DNA from 2 places in the Thalassotalea hakodatensis genome. Region 2 is predicted to be linked to the other one. Evidence: predicted binding sites of a transcription regulator. Region 2 holds the regulator's gene; the other holds the start of a gene.
What was found. The regulator FliA, encoded in region 2, starts transcription of late flagellar genes. The targets are predictions, from matches to a motif close to CTAAAGNTNNNNNNNNNNNNGCCGATA.
Positions count from the first base shown of each region.

Region 1: the regulator FliA is predicted to act here: its motif matches at 2,367-2,393, upstream of QUE72_RS10930 (VC2046/SO_2500 family protein).

Region 1 is NZ_AP027365.1:2,488,044-2,493,459, reverse strand. Features, by position in the region: gene QUE72_RS10945 (TonB-dependent receptor) at 1-453, shown strand, start outside; gene cdd (cytidine deaminase) at 563-979, shown strand; gene deoA (thymidine phosphorylase) at 991-2,298, shown strand; gene QUE72_RS10930 (VC2046/SO_2500 family protein) at 2,427-2,957, shown strand; gene yfbR (5'-deoxynucleotidase) at 2,993-3,610, opposite strand; gene QUE72_RS10920 (pyridoxal phosphate-dependent aminotransferase) at 3,623-4,840, opposite strand; gene QUE72_RS10915 (hypothetical protein) at 4,994-5,416, shown strand, end outside.
Region 2 is NZ_AP027365.1:965,400-970,815, reverse strand. Features, by position in the region: gene QUE72_RS04180 (chemotaxis protein CheA) at 1-919, opposite strand, end outside; gene QUE72_RS04175 (protein phosphatase CheZ) at 933-1,676, opposite strand; gene cheY (chemotaxis response regulator CheY) at 1,704-2,087, opposite strand; gene QUE72_RS04165 (RNA polymerase sigma factor FliA) at 2,135-2,857, opposite strand; gene QUE72_RS04160 (MinD/ParA family protein) at 2,872-3,714, opposite strand; gene flhF (flagellar biosynthesis protein FlhF) at 3,747-5,255, opposite strand; gene flhA (flagellar biosynthesis protein FlhA) at 5,341-5,416, opposite strand, start outside.

The DNA of each region.
Region 1 (5,416 bases), 1.5 Mb from region 2:
GGTGCGACTGAATATGAGAGCAGACGTCATTTATTATATGTTCCACTTGAAAATGATCCAAACGTTACTTATGGCGATGACTTTGACATAGATGCATTTAATGCATTTATTGACGATAAAGGGTTTGAACGAGGCGAAATTGTTTCTCGTAATTCGCACAATGCTTCATGGCACACACGTTTAGATTTCAGAATTGACCAACAATTACCAGGTTTTTCGAAAGATCATAAAGCAAGAGTTTTCATGGTTGTTAAAAACTTAGGTAATATGCTAAATGATGATTGGGGTGTGAAAAAGGTAGGTAACTTTACAGCGCAAAATGTTGTTCAAGCTGAAATTAATGATGACGGAACATACTCGTTTAACGAGTTCTTCCCGACTAATGCAGAACAGACAACATTCCTAACGCAGTCTTTATGGGAAATTCGCTTAGGGGTTAAATACGACTTCTAAAATGAGTTAACTCTTTCTAAAAAGCCAACAGATAATCTGTTGGCTTTTTTTATGGAATTCGTTAAGATAAAAACCTGACCAAATGGTTAATTTATTTTTAAGGTTGCACATGCAAGAGAACAACAAAATTGAAAACATTGATGCGTTAGTGAGTGCGGCAAAAGTTGCCTACAAGAATGCATACGCGCCCTATAGTCAATTTCAGGTAGGAGCAAGCTTAATGACCAAAGATCAGCAAATATTCAATGGCTGTAATGTTGAGAACGCTTCATATGGTTTAGGTGTGTGTGCTGAACGCAATTGCATCGCGAATGCGGTAGTAATGGGTAATCAAACGTTTGAGCATCTTGTTGTTTATACCGAGCAAGAGAAGCTCACGCCTCCTTGTGGTGCGTGTAGACAAGTGATAGCAGAGTTCATGCCTGAGGATGGAAAAGTTACCTCAGTGAACCACTTGAATCAACAAAAACACTGGTCGGTGGCGGATCTGTTACCCGATGCCTTTTTATCGAAAGACTTAATCTAAGGACTTTAAACATGCTACCACAGGAAATAATACGTCTTAAACGCGATGGAAAATCGCTTAATAATGCTCAAATAAACGCTTTTGCGACAGGTTTAGTCGACAATACTTTTAATGATGCCCAGGTTGGTGCGATGGCGATGGCGATCTTTCAACAAGGTATGGTCACAGAAGAGGTGATTGCATTAACAGATAATATGATGCGTTCAGGTGATGTTTTGTCATGGCCAGAACTAGATGGTCCAATAGTTGATAAACACTCAACAGGTGGCGTCGGAGATAAAGTGAGCTTTATGTTGGCAGCCATTGTAGCTTCATGTGGTGTTTATGTACCTATGATTGCAGGGAGAGGCTTGGGCCATACCGGCGGTACTTCTGATAAGCTTGAAAGTATTTCAGGTGTTGATGTACAGCCTAGTGTTGAACATTTTAAGCAGTTCGTAAAACAGAATAATATGGCGATTATTACTCAAACAGATCGTTTAGCGCCAGCTGATAAAAGACTCTATGCTATTCGTGATGTTACCTCTACTGTCGAGTCCATTCCATTGATCACTGCTTCTATTTTATCCAAAAAATTGGCTGCCGGTTTAGATTCATTAGTGATGGATATTAAAGTGGGTAATGGTGCCATGATGACAGATTTAGCTGGAGCACAAGCGCTCGCCAAGTCTATTGTTAGTGTTGCCAATGGTGCAGGTGTGCGCACACAAGCTATTATCACTGACATGAACCAAGTGTTAGGTTTTTCGGCAGGTAATGCGTTAGAGATGATTGAGACTGTGGATTATTTAACCGGTAAAAGTCGTTGTCCCAGATTACATGGCGTAACTGTCGAACTTGCGTGTTCAATGTTGATAAGCGCTGGTGTTACACAGGATAAAGGTACAGCTGAAGTCTTAGTCAATAAAGCGCTGTCTTCAGGACAAGCTGCAGAACGATTTGATCGTATGATTTCACAGTTGGGTGGTCCCACTGACTTTATCGAAAACCCATGGAAAACAATGCAAAAGGCCGAACAGGTCGGTGATATTGTGGCAGATAAAAGTGGCTACATTAGTGAAATGAATACCCGTAAAATAGGTATGCAAGTGGTAGGAATGAAAGGTGGGCGCACTGCAAATGGTCAGAAAATTGATCATAGTGTAGGTTTTAATGCTATCAAACCTTTAGGTGCTAAAGTTTGCGCAGGCGATGTGATTGCTCGTTGTCATGCTAATAACAAACAAGAGCTTGCGATAGCTAGTCAAGGTTACCTTGATGCTGTATCTATTTCAGAAAGCACACCAGAACAAACGCTAATCTATCAGCATATCGTTTAGTGCTGCTTTTAATGCAAGCATGTGTTTTTTAGCGCATGCTTTTTTATTATTAAATATCTGAAATATCGCTAAAGTAACTCATCTTTTTGCCGATAGTAAGTTGTCAGCATTATTGTAGTGAACTTACTTTGGCTATTACTGAAACCACAACTAAACCGTTATTAGAAGAAGCACAACTAGGTCAACGACTGAATGAATCAGTACGCAAACCTATGCACAGTGACTTCTCATTAATGTTAGCGATGCTGGTTGATGATGTTCGAATGCATAGTCAATTTCATCTACCCCATGATGAAATTACCGAGCCAGAAGTAAGTGATGATAGCTTAAGGCGTCATTTTTCATTGCCCGATAAAGCACCTCTTGCGCTATCGCAGATTACGCAAATTGGCCAATATGGCCAAGCAGAATTAGCTGAGAAAGGCTTATTTTCTAGTATACATTTGACTAATATGTTGAAGGAAAAACCAATCGCTTTTAGAAATGATAAATGTCATATTCCTAGTAATGTATTAGAAAATACAAGCTTATATTGTCAGCTAAAGCATCAAAAATCAGACGTATTACCGACAAAACGTAAAGAATTTGACGCTAAATCATGGCTACAGACTTTGCAAAATACTGTCGTTAATTCACCTTTGCAGCCTCAAGTCATTTAAATTAGCCAAACTTTCAAGTACGACTGTATTAATCATTAGCCGTCTTTTGCCAGCTTATCAACCGTAGCAGAACATGCGGGTAAAAAGGTTGCCAAGAAATACTCAACCTCGGGCAAGTCTTTTTTCAAATCATCTAGCTTACGACCAAGACGTTCTTCTACATGATCAAATTCATGGTTGTTATGATTAAGCTCATCAACCGCTTTAATGTAAGCGACAAGTATGTCAGCAGCTTTTACAAGTGCCTTGTAAGCAGGTTCAACATGATCTTGAACAATAATGTCGTAAAATACCGATTGAAATTCTTCGGGCAATGATTGCAAACATTCTCGTTCAGCATGCGATTCAATCTTTTTAAACTCTCGGGCAATTTCAGGGTTTGCATACTTAGTAGGGGACACTATATCCCCATAACGGGTTTCACTTGCCTCGTGATAAAGCGCAATCGTTGCGGCTCTGTCAGGATTGATATTACCACCGAATTTTTTATTTTTTATCACCGCTAGCAAGTGTGCCACTATGGCTACTTGGTGTGAATGTTCAGCAACGTTTTCAGGTTTCACACAAAACATTAATGCCCATCGTTTGATCAACGGCATGCGGAACATCCATGCTAAAAACGTACTTTGTTTTTTCGGTTTTAGCGTCGCCATATTGACTCCAATTTATGCTTGTTTATAGGTAGAAAAAAAGTCTTTTATTCGCTCTAAAGCCGGGATTAATTCATCTTTATGCGGTAAGAAAACTAAACGAAAATAATTTTTTTGCGGGATATTGAAAGCACTGCCATGGACCACCAATATTTTTTCTTGTTTTAGTAGATCAAGTACCATTTTCTCATCATTGGTAATGTTGAACTTTTCAGCATCAACTTTAACAAACAAGTACAGTGCGCCCATGGCGCTATTGCATGAAAGTCCATCAATATCGTTTATCATCTTATGGGCAATATTACGCTGCTTAATTAAGCGGCCATTATCGCTGATTAATTCATTGATGCTTTGATAACCACCCAATGCCGTTTGAATAGCGTGCTGACAAGGAACATTTGCACATAGTCGCATAGAGGCAAGTATATTCAACCCTTCTAAAAAGTCTTCTGCATGTAATTTAGGACCAGTTATCACCATCCATCCAGCTCTAAACCCTGCGATACGATAGTTTTTTGATAAGCCACCCATAGTAATAATTAATACGTCATTGGCTAAACTGGCTGTTGGAATATGCTTAGCACCGTTATATAAAATTTTATCGTAGATTTCATCACTAAAAACAATTAATTGATGTTTCCTTGCGAGCGCTAAAAGGCCTTGTAAAACTTCTTCTGAATACACTGAACCTGTAGGATTATTTGGGTTAATTAACACCAAAGCTTTCGTGTTTTCAGTTATCTTATTTTCAATGTCATCCAAGTTTGGAAACCAGTTGTTTTCTTCGTCACATTGGTAATGTACAGGTGTGCCGCCTGATAATGATACTGCCGCTGTCCATAATGGATAGTCAGGTGCAGGAATTAAGACTTCATCACCATCATTCAGTAAACCTTGCATTGACATGACAATCAATTCGCTAACGCCGTTGCCAATAAAGATATCATCGACATTAAGGCCTAATATGCCATTTTGTTGAAAATACTGCATGACAGCCACACGCGCAGAGTATATGCCTTTTGAGTCGCAGTAGCCTTGTGCGGTAGGTAAGTTATGTATAACGTCTTTTAAAATATCATCAGGCGCTTCAAAACCAAACGGTGCAGGGTTACCAATATTGAGTTTTAAAATTTTATGGCCTTCATCTTCCAAACGACGAGCTTCAGCCGCTATTTGCCCTCTAATTTCATAACAGACATTATTAAGTTTGGAAGATTTTTTGACGCTCTGCATTATTTACTACTTTTATTAAATGATTTAGTGTGAATTTACACTCTATTGTGCCAACTATTTCCAGCAATGAAACAGTTACTTGCATTTTTTTTATAGCCTTTTCATTAAAAGGTCGTCATCTTGTTATTAAACACTGCGTATTTTGGAGGGAGTATGCCATTACCCTTAGTTTGGTTAGGTGCGGCAGCAATTTCTGCGTTAACATTAAATGAGCTGTCAACTGATCGAAAAAAGCAACAACAGCGCCGGCTAAAATATTTATTGCCACAACGTATTAGGGATTTAAATCGGCATGAATCGCCTGTGGCTATATATCCATCTGAGTTGATGGCAACAGAGCAGCGAGTGAAACCCGTTGTTGGTGCGCTAATATGTTGTGGAATTGGTGGGGTACTTGATCATACCGGTATTTGGGTAGACGACGATACCATTATTGAACTTGGCGGAGAAGGGCTGATAAAGCCTGTTTCATTGGCTCGATTTACTAAAGAGCGTTCGGGAAAAAATGTATTTATAGCATGCGACTCTACTGCTAAACCTATAGCAAGTGAACAAGCCGCGCTAAGAGCAATTGAG
Region 2 (5,416 bases):
TTGTTTCACCTTGCGGAGCATTTTGTTTATCCGCAGGTTTTTTCGCCGGTGCTTTAGCAACGGGCTTAGCCGCTGCAGTTGGTTGTTCAGCTGGCTTGGGTGCTGTTGCTTGAACAGGCTTAGGTTGAGCAACCTCTTCAGGTGCTTGGTTACTGCTTGTTTGAGGTGCTTTACCTTTACCGTGCAATTCATCAAGAAGACTTTCAAAATCGTCATCGTTGATTTCATCGTTGTTTCCAGATTCAGGTTTTGCACCAACACCTGGTGCAAAAGCACCTTGACCATGAAGCTCATCTAATAAGTTTTCAAATTCATCGTCAGTTATTTCATTGCTAGAACTTGCCGAGCTAGCAGAAGGGGCAGTACTTTGTGCAGGTGGCGCACTGGGTGAGCCTCCCCCATGTAATTCATCTAATAAGCGTTCAAACTCATCTTCAGACATTTCGTCTGATGAAGCATCATTGCTTGATGTGTCTGTTGATACGACCTGTGTTGGCATTTCAGGTGTTGCGGCAACTGGTTCTGCGCCTTCGGGAGAGCTTAGACGATGTAATTCTGCTAATAATGCTGGGTCGGCAGGAATCAGTTCTTCACGGGCTTGCACCAAGGCAAACATATCATTAATCGTATCTAACCCTTGCAGAATAACATCCATAAGTTCAGGTGTTACACTTCGTTGACCATTACGCAAAATATCAAAGATATTCTCAGCGCCATGACACACATCTACAAGTTCAGTTAATGATAAGAAACCCGCACCGCCTTTTACCGTGTGAAAGCCACGAAAAATAGCGTTTAATAGATCTGCGTTATCTGGATCGTTTTCTAGTTCAACAAGTTGCTCAGATAAGCTTTCAAGTATTTCACCTGCTTCGATTAGAAAATCTTGAAGAATTTCTTCATCTGCTTCGTATGACATCCAGCAACTCCTATTAGAATCCTAAACTTGATAAAAGATCATCAACATCGTCTTGATCAGCAACTACGTCATCTCGATTATCTTTATTAACAATTGGGCCTTCAACGAGGTTTTCGCCAACCGATGGCTTACCCGTGCCCTGCATACTTTCACTTGTGACACCAAAAGCCGTCAACATATTAATTAAGCTATCTTCTACTTCTCTAACCAGATCAATCACTTTTCGAATCACTTGTCCGGTTAAGTCTTGGAAATCTTGCGCCATTAATACATCAGTCATTAAACCATGCATACGCTCAGTTTCACGTTCTGAAGTTTTCAGTAACACGTCAATATCATGACATAAAGATTTAAACTCACCGACATCTAAATTATTATGCATCAGTTTATTCCACAGCGGTTTAACTGTGCTAATTTGGTGTTGAATGGTATTAACAACAGGAAAGATAGATTCAACCGCATCCATCGTTTTGTTGGCTGCATCTTCTGTACGACTGATCACATAATTTAATCGTTCTTTTGCATCAGGAATATCTGCTGTCGCTAAATCATTCAATCGCGAATCTAACTGAAAATTCATCAATGAGTCATGAAGTTGACGGGTTAACTTACCAATCTCGGCAAATAACTCGGAATTAATCGGGTTTTGAATTTCGGCAATTAATTCATCTGCTTTATCTTGTTGATCGGTTTCTAAATATTCAACCAACATTTTTGCCTGTTCCAATGAAACATGGACACCGTTATTTATACTCATGCAACGTCCTTACGTGGCAACTCGTTATTATCCTAAACGCTCAAAAATTTTATCAAGCTTAGTTTTTAACGTTGCTGCAGTAAAAGGCTTCACAATATAACCGTTAACACCCGCTTGCGCAGCCATCACGATTTGTTCTTTCTTCGCTTCAGCTGTTACCATTAAAACAGGTATATGCGACAAACTTGCATCTGCTCGTATCGCTTTGAGTAAATCGATACCTTGCATCCCTGGCATATTCCAATCAGTAACGACAAAATCAAAATCACCTTCTTTAAGCATAGGTAAAGCTGTACTGCCGTCATCTGCTTCTTGAATATTAGTGAACCCTAAATCACGTAGTAAGTTTTTTACGATGCGTCTCATTGTTGAAAAGTCGTCAACAACAAGTACTTTCATATTTTTATCCAAGGCACCCTCCAGGGACTTAATTCTAAATGCTTATAAATATATTGTACTTAACTTTGCCAAGATTGCATACGGGCTTTTAATCGATGTAATGCTTGGCTATGAATCTGGCTAACTCTCGACTCACTAACATCGAGCACTTGACCAATTTCGCGTAAATTCAATTCTTCGTCGTAATACAGAGACAGTACTAAAGCTTCTCGCTCTGGTAAAGTAGTAATGCACTCTGCCAATGACTTTTTAAACACTACATGTTCTATATTTTGATATGGATCAGTATTGTTTTTATCTTCAAAGCTTGAAACAGCATCTTCATTGACACCTAAATCTTCAATACCGATGATTTTGCCGCCATTTACTTCGTTAAGAATATGATGGTACTCATTCAGCGAAATATCAAGTTTTTCAGCCACTTCAATATCAGAAACATCTCTGCCTAGCTCTGCTTCCAAGTTTTTTATGGCTTCGCTGACCATTCTGCTGTTTTTATGTACTGATCTGGGGGTCCAATCACCACGACGTATCTCATCGAGCATTGCGCCACGAATACGTATACCCGCGAAGGTTTCAAAGCTAGCCCCTTTGGTGTTATCAAAGTTATTTGCCGCTTCCAATAGACCAATCATGCCCGATTGAATAAGATCATCAACTATCACACTAGCAGGCAGACGAGCGAGTAGATGATAAGCGATACGCTTTACTAAACTGCTATGCTGCTCGAGCAATGCCGTTTTATCAATTTGCGAACCGTATGCACTGGCTTTACCCAAAATTGCTTACCTTCGAATTAGTTTTCAATTAACTGTTCAATAAAAAACTCTAAGTGCCCCGAAGCATGGTTTGGCACTGGCCACTTAGTTATTTTTTGAGCTAACGCTCTAAATGCTCTGGCTGCTGGAGAATCAGGAAAAGCTTCTACAATAGCTTGTTGCTTCCTAACTGCATTACGAATGTTTTCATCAAAAGGAATGACACCGACTAACTCAAGCGCAACATCTAAAAAACGCTCAGAAACTTTTGAAAGCTTACCAAATAACTGCTGCCCTTCTTTCGGACTTCTTACCATATTAGCAACGACTTTAAACTTAAATACTTCATGGTCACGGCTGAGTAATTTCATTAACGCATAACAGTCGGTGATTGAGGTTGGCTCATCACAAACAACCAATAACACGTCTTGAGCCGCGCGAGCAAAACTCAATACCATATCTGAAATACCTGCTGCGGTATCAACTATGAGCACATCAAATTGCGTTTGCATATCGCTAAAAGCACGAATTAATCCAGCATGTTCAGATGGCGTAAGATCAACCATTGACTGAGTACCAGAAGTTGCGGGAATGATTTTAATTCCTGCAGGGCCTTCAATAATAATATCGTCGAGTTCACACTCGCCTGACATAACATGTGATAAATTACGTTTTACACGTAAACCAAGCATTACATCAACATTGGCTAAGCCTAAATCAGCATCGAGTACTAGTACTCTTTTTCCAAGTTGAGCTAAGGCAATAGACGTATTAAGCGAGACATTGGTTTTACCCACTCCCCCTTTACCACCAGAAACTGCTATGACTTTAATTTGATTTTGCTGTTGCATTTTTCTTAAGCCACTTGCCTGATCAATCATTTACATCACTCTAATTAAACATCAAAAATAATTTACATGCCAACTGCCATAGAAGCAGAGGTAGGGCGCCACGAGTTGTGACCATTCAATTTTGTTGCAAGCCTATCTGCAAGCGTAACTAACTTTTCAGCATTTGCAACTTTAATATCTTCTGGAACTCTTTGTCCATCAGTAAGATACCCTATTGCGAGGCCATTTTGTATAGATGTTGCAATTATTTCACCAACGCTCAAACTTTCATCTAGCTTTGTATAAATACACCCCGCCAACGGTACTTTTTTGAAGCGTTCAACGTTTTCTTGCATAACACGTTGTTGGGTATTGGCTGACAATACTAAGTAATTTCGAATTCTAACACGAGAATTCGCAATCAGGGTAGTAAGGTGATCGTTTAATCTCATATCACGCTGCCCCATACCTGCGGTATCAATGAGCACTAATTTTTTATCTGAGAACTGTTGTAATAGCGTATCAAGTGCCGCGCCATCTTTGGCAAGCTTAACCTGACAACCAATGATGCGTCCATAAGTAGTTAGTTGTTCGAAGCCTGCAATTCGGTAACTGTCTGTAGAAATCATGGCGACTTTATCGGCACCATGAATTTGAGCAAAACGTGCAGCTAATTTTGCGACGGTCGTTGTTTTCCCTACACCCGTTGGCCCTACTAGCGATACCACACCACCACGGTGAATAATTTCATTATTTGTTGTATATAATTGACTCGCTAACAATTGCTTAGCTTGTAGCCATGAATCTTCCTCATTTTCAACATTGGGTAAATAGCTTGCGATCTGGTCAGCAACATTTTCAGTAATCCCCATTGCCATTAAACGGTCAACCAATAGGGCTTTAGCAGGGTTTTTTTGTGCCATATCTTGCCACATCAAACCGGAAATTTGATGCTCAAGTAATTGACGAATAGAAGACATTTCACGGCGCATTGCTTCAATTTCACGGTTTTGCTGTGGCGTATTATCTCTCGTTTGATGATGTGATTCTGTCATTGACGCTTGCTCACTCTGATGAGCATTGTTTGGTGTTTCAGTTGATAAAGCTTCAGGAGTCGACTGAAAGGCGTGTTGTTTATCTGTTGGTGCTTGGTGTGCCCCTTGCTCTAAACGGTCAGTAAAGTTTTTTAGCTGTTGCTCAATATCTAATGCATGTTGCTGTTGGTGTGCAGTAGATGTTTGAATCGGCGTTGCTTTACTTTTAGGGGTATTTTGTTGGCGCTGTAATAATGCAGCAAGGCTATCAGCTGGTGGCTGTGCTTCATCAGTACTAGATTGCACGTTTGACGCCGCTTCATTAGTATTTTGTGGCTGCTGTCCGATAGACACCACATCTTGAGAAATTTCTCGCGCAACGTGCTCTGATGGCTGTGCTGAAGGTGTTGTTTGTTGGCTATAATCTACCGCCGCCATTAATTCAACACCTTCTGGAATCTTCTTATTCGACATGATTACTGCTTCTGCACCAAGCTCTAGCTTGATTTGTTCAAGTGCTGTTCTCATATCTTTTGCAACAAAACGTCTTATTTTCACGTTGACCCCTTACCGAACACATCGCGGCGTTATCTTTGTTAAATCAGTTACTGCATCAACATTTCTCAGTGTTTAACGATAATGATTACTGACCAATTGAGCTGATAATTTTAATTTGCTTATCATCAGGTACTTCTTGGTAAGAAATTACTCTTAAACCT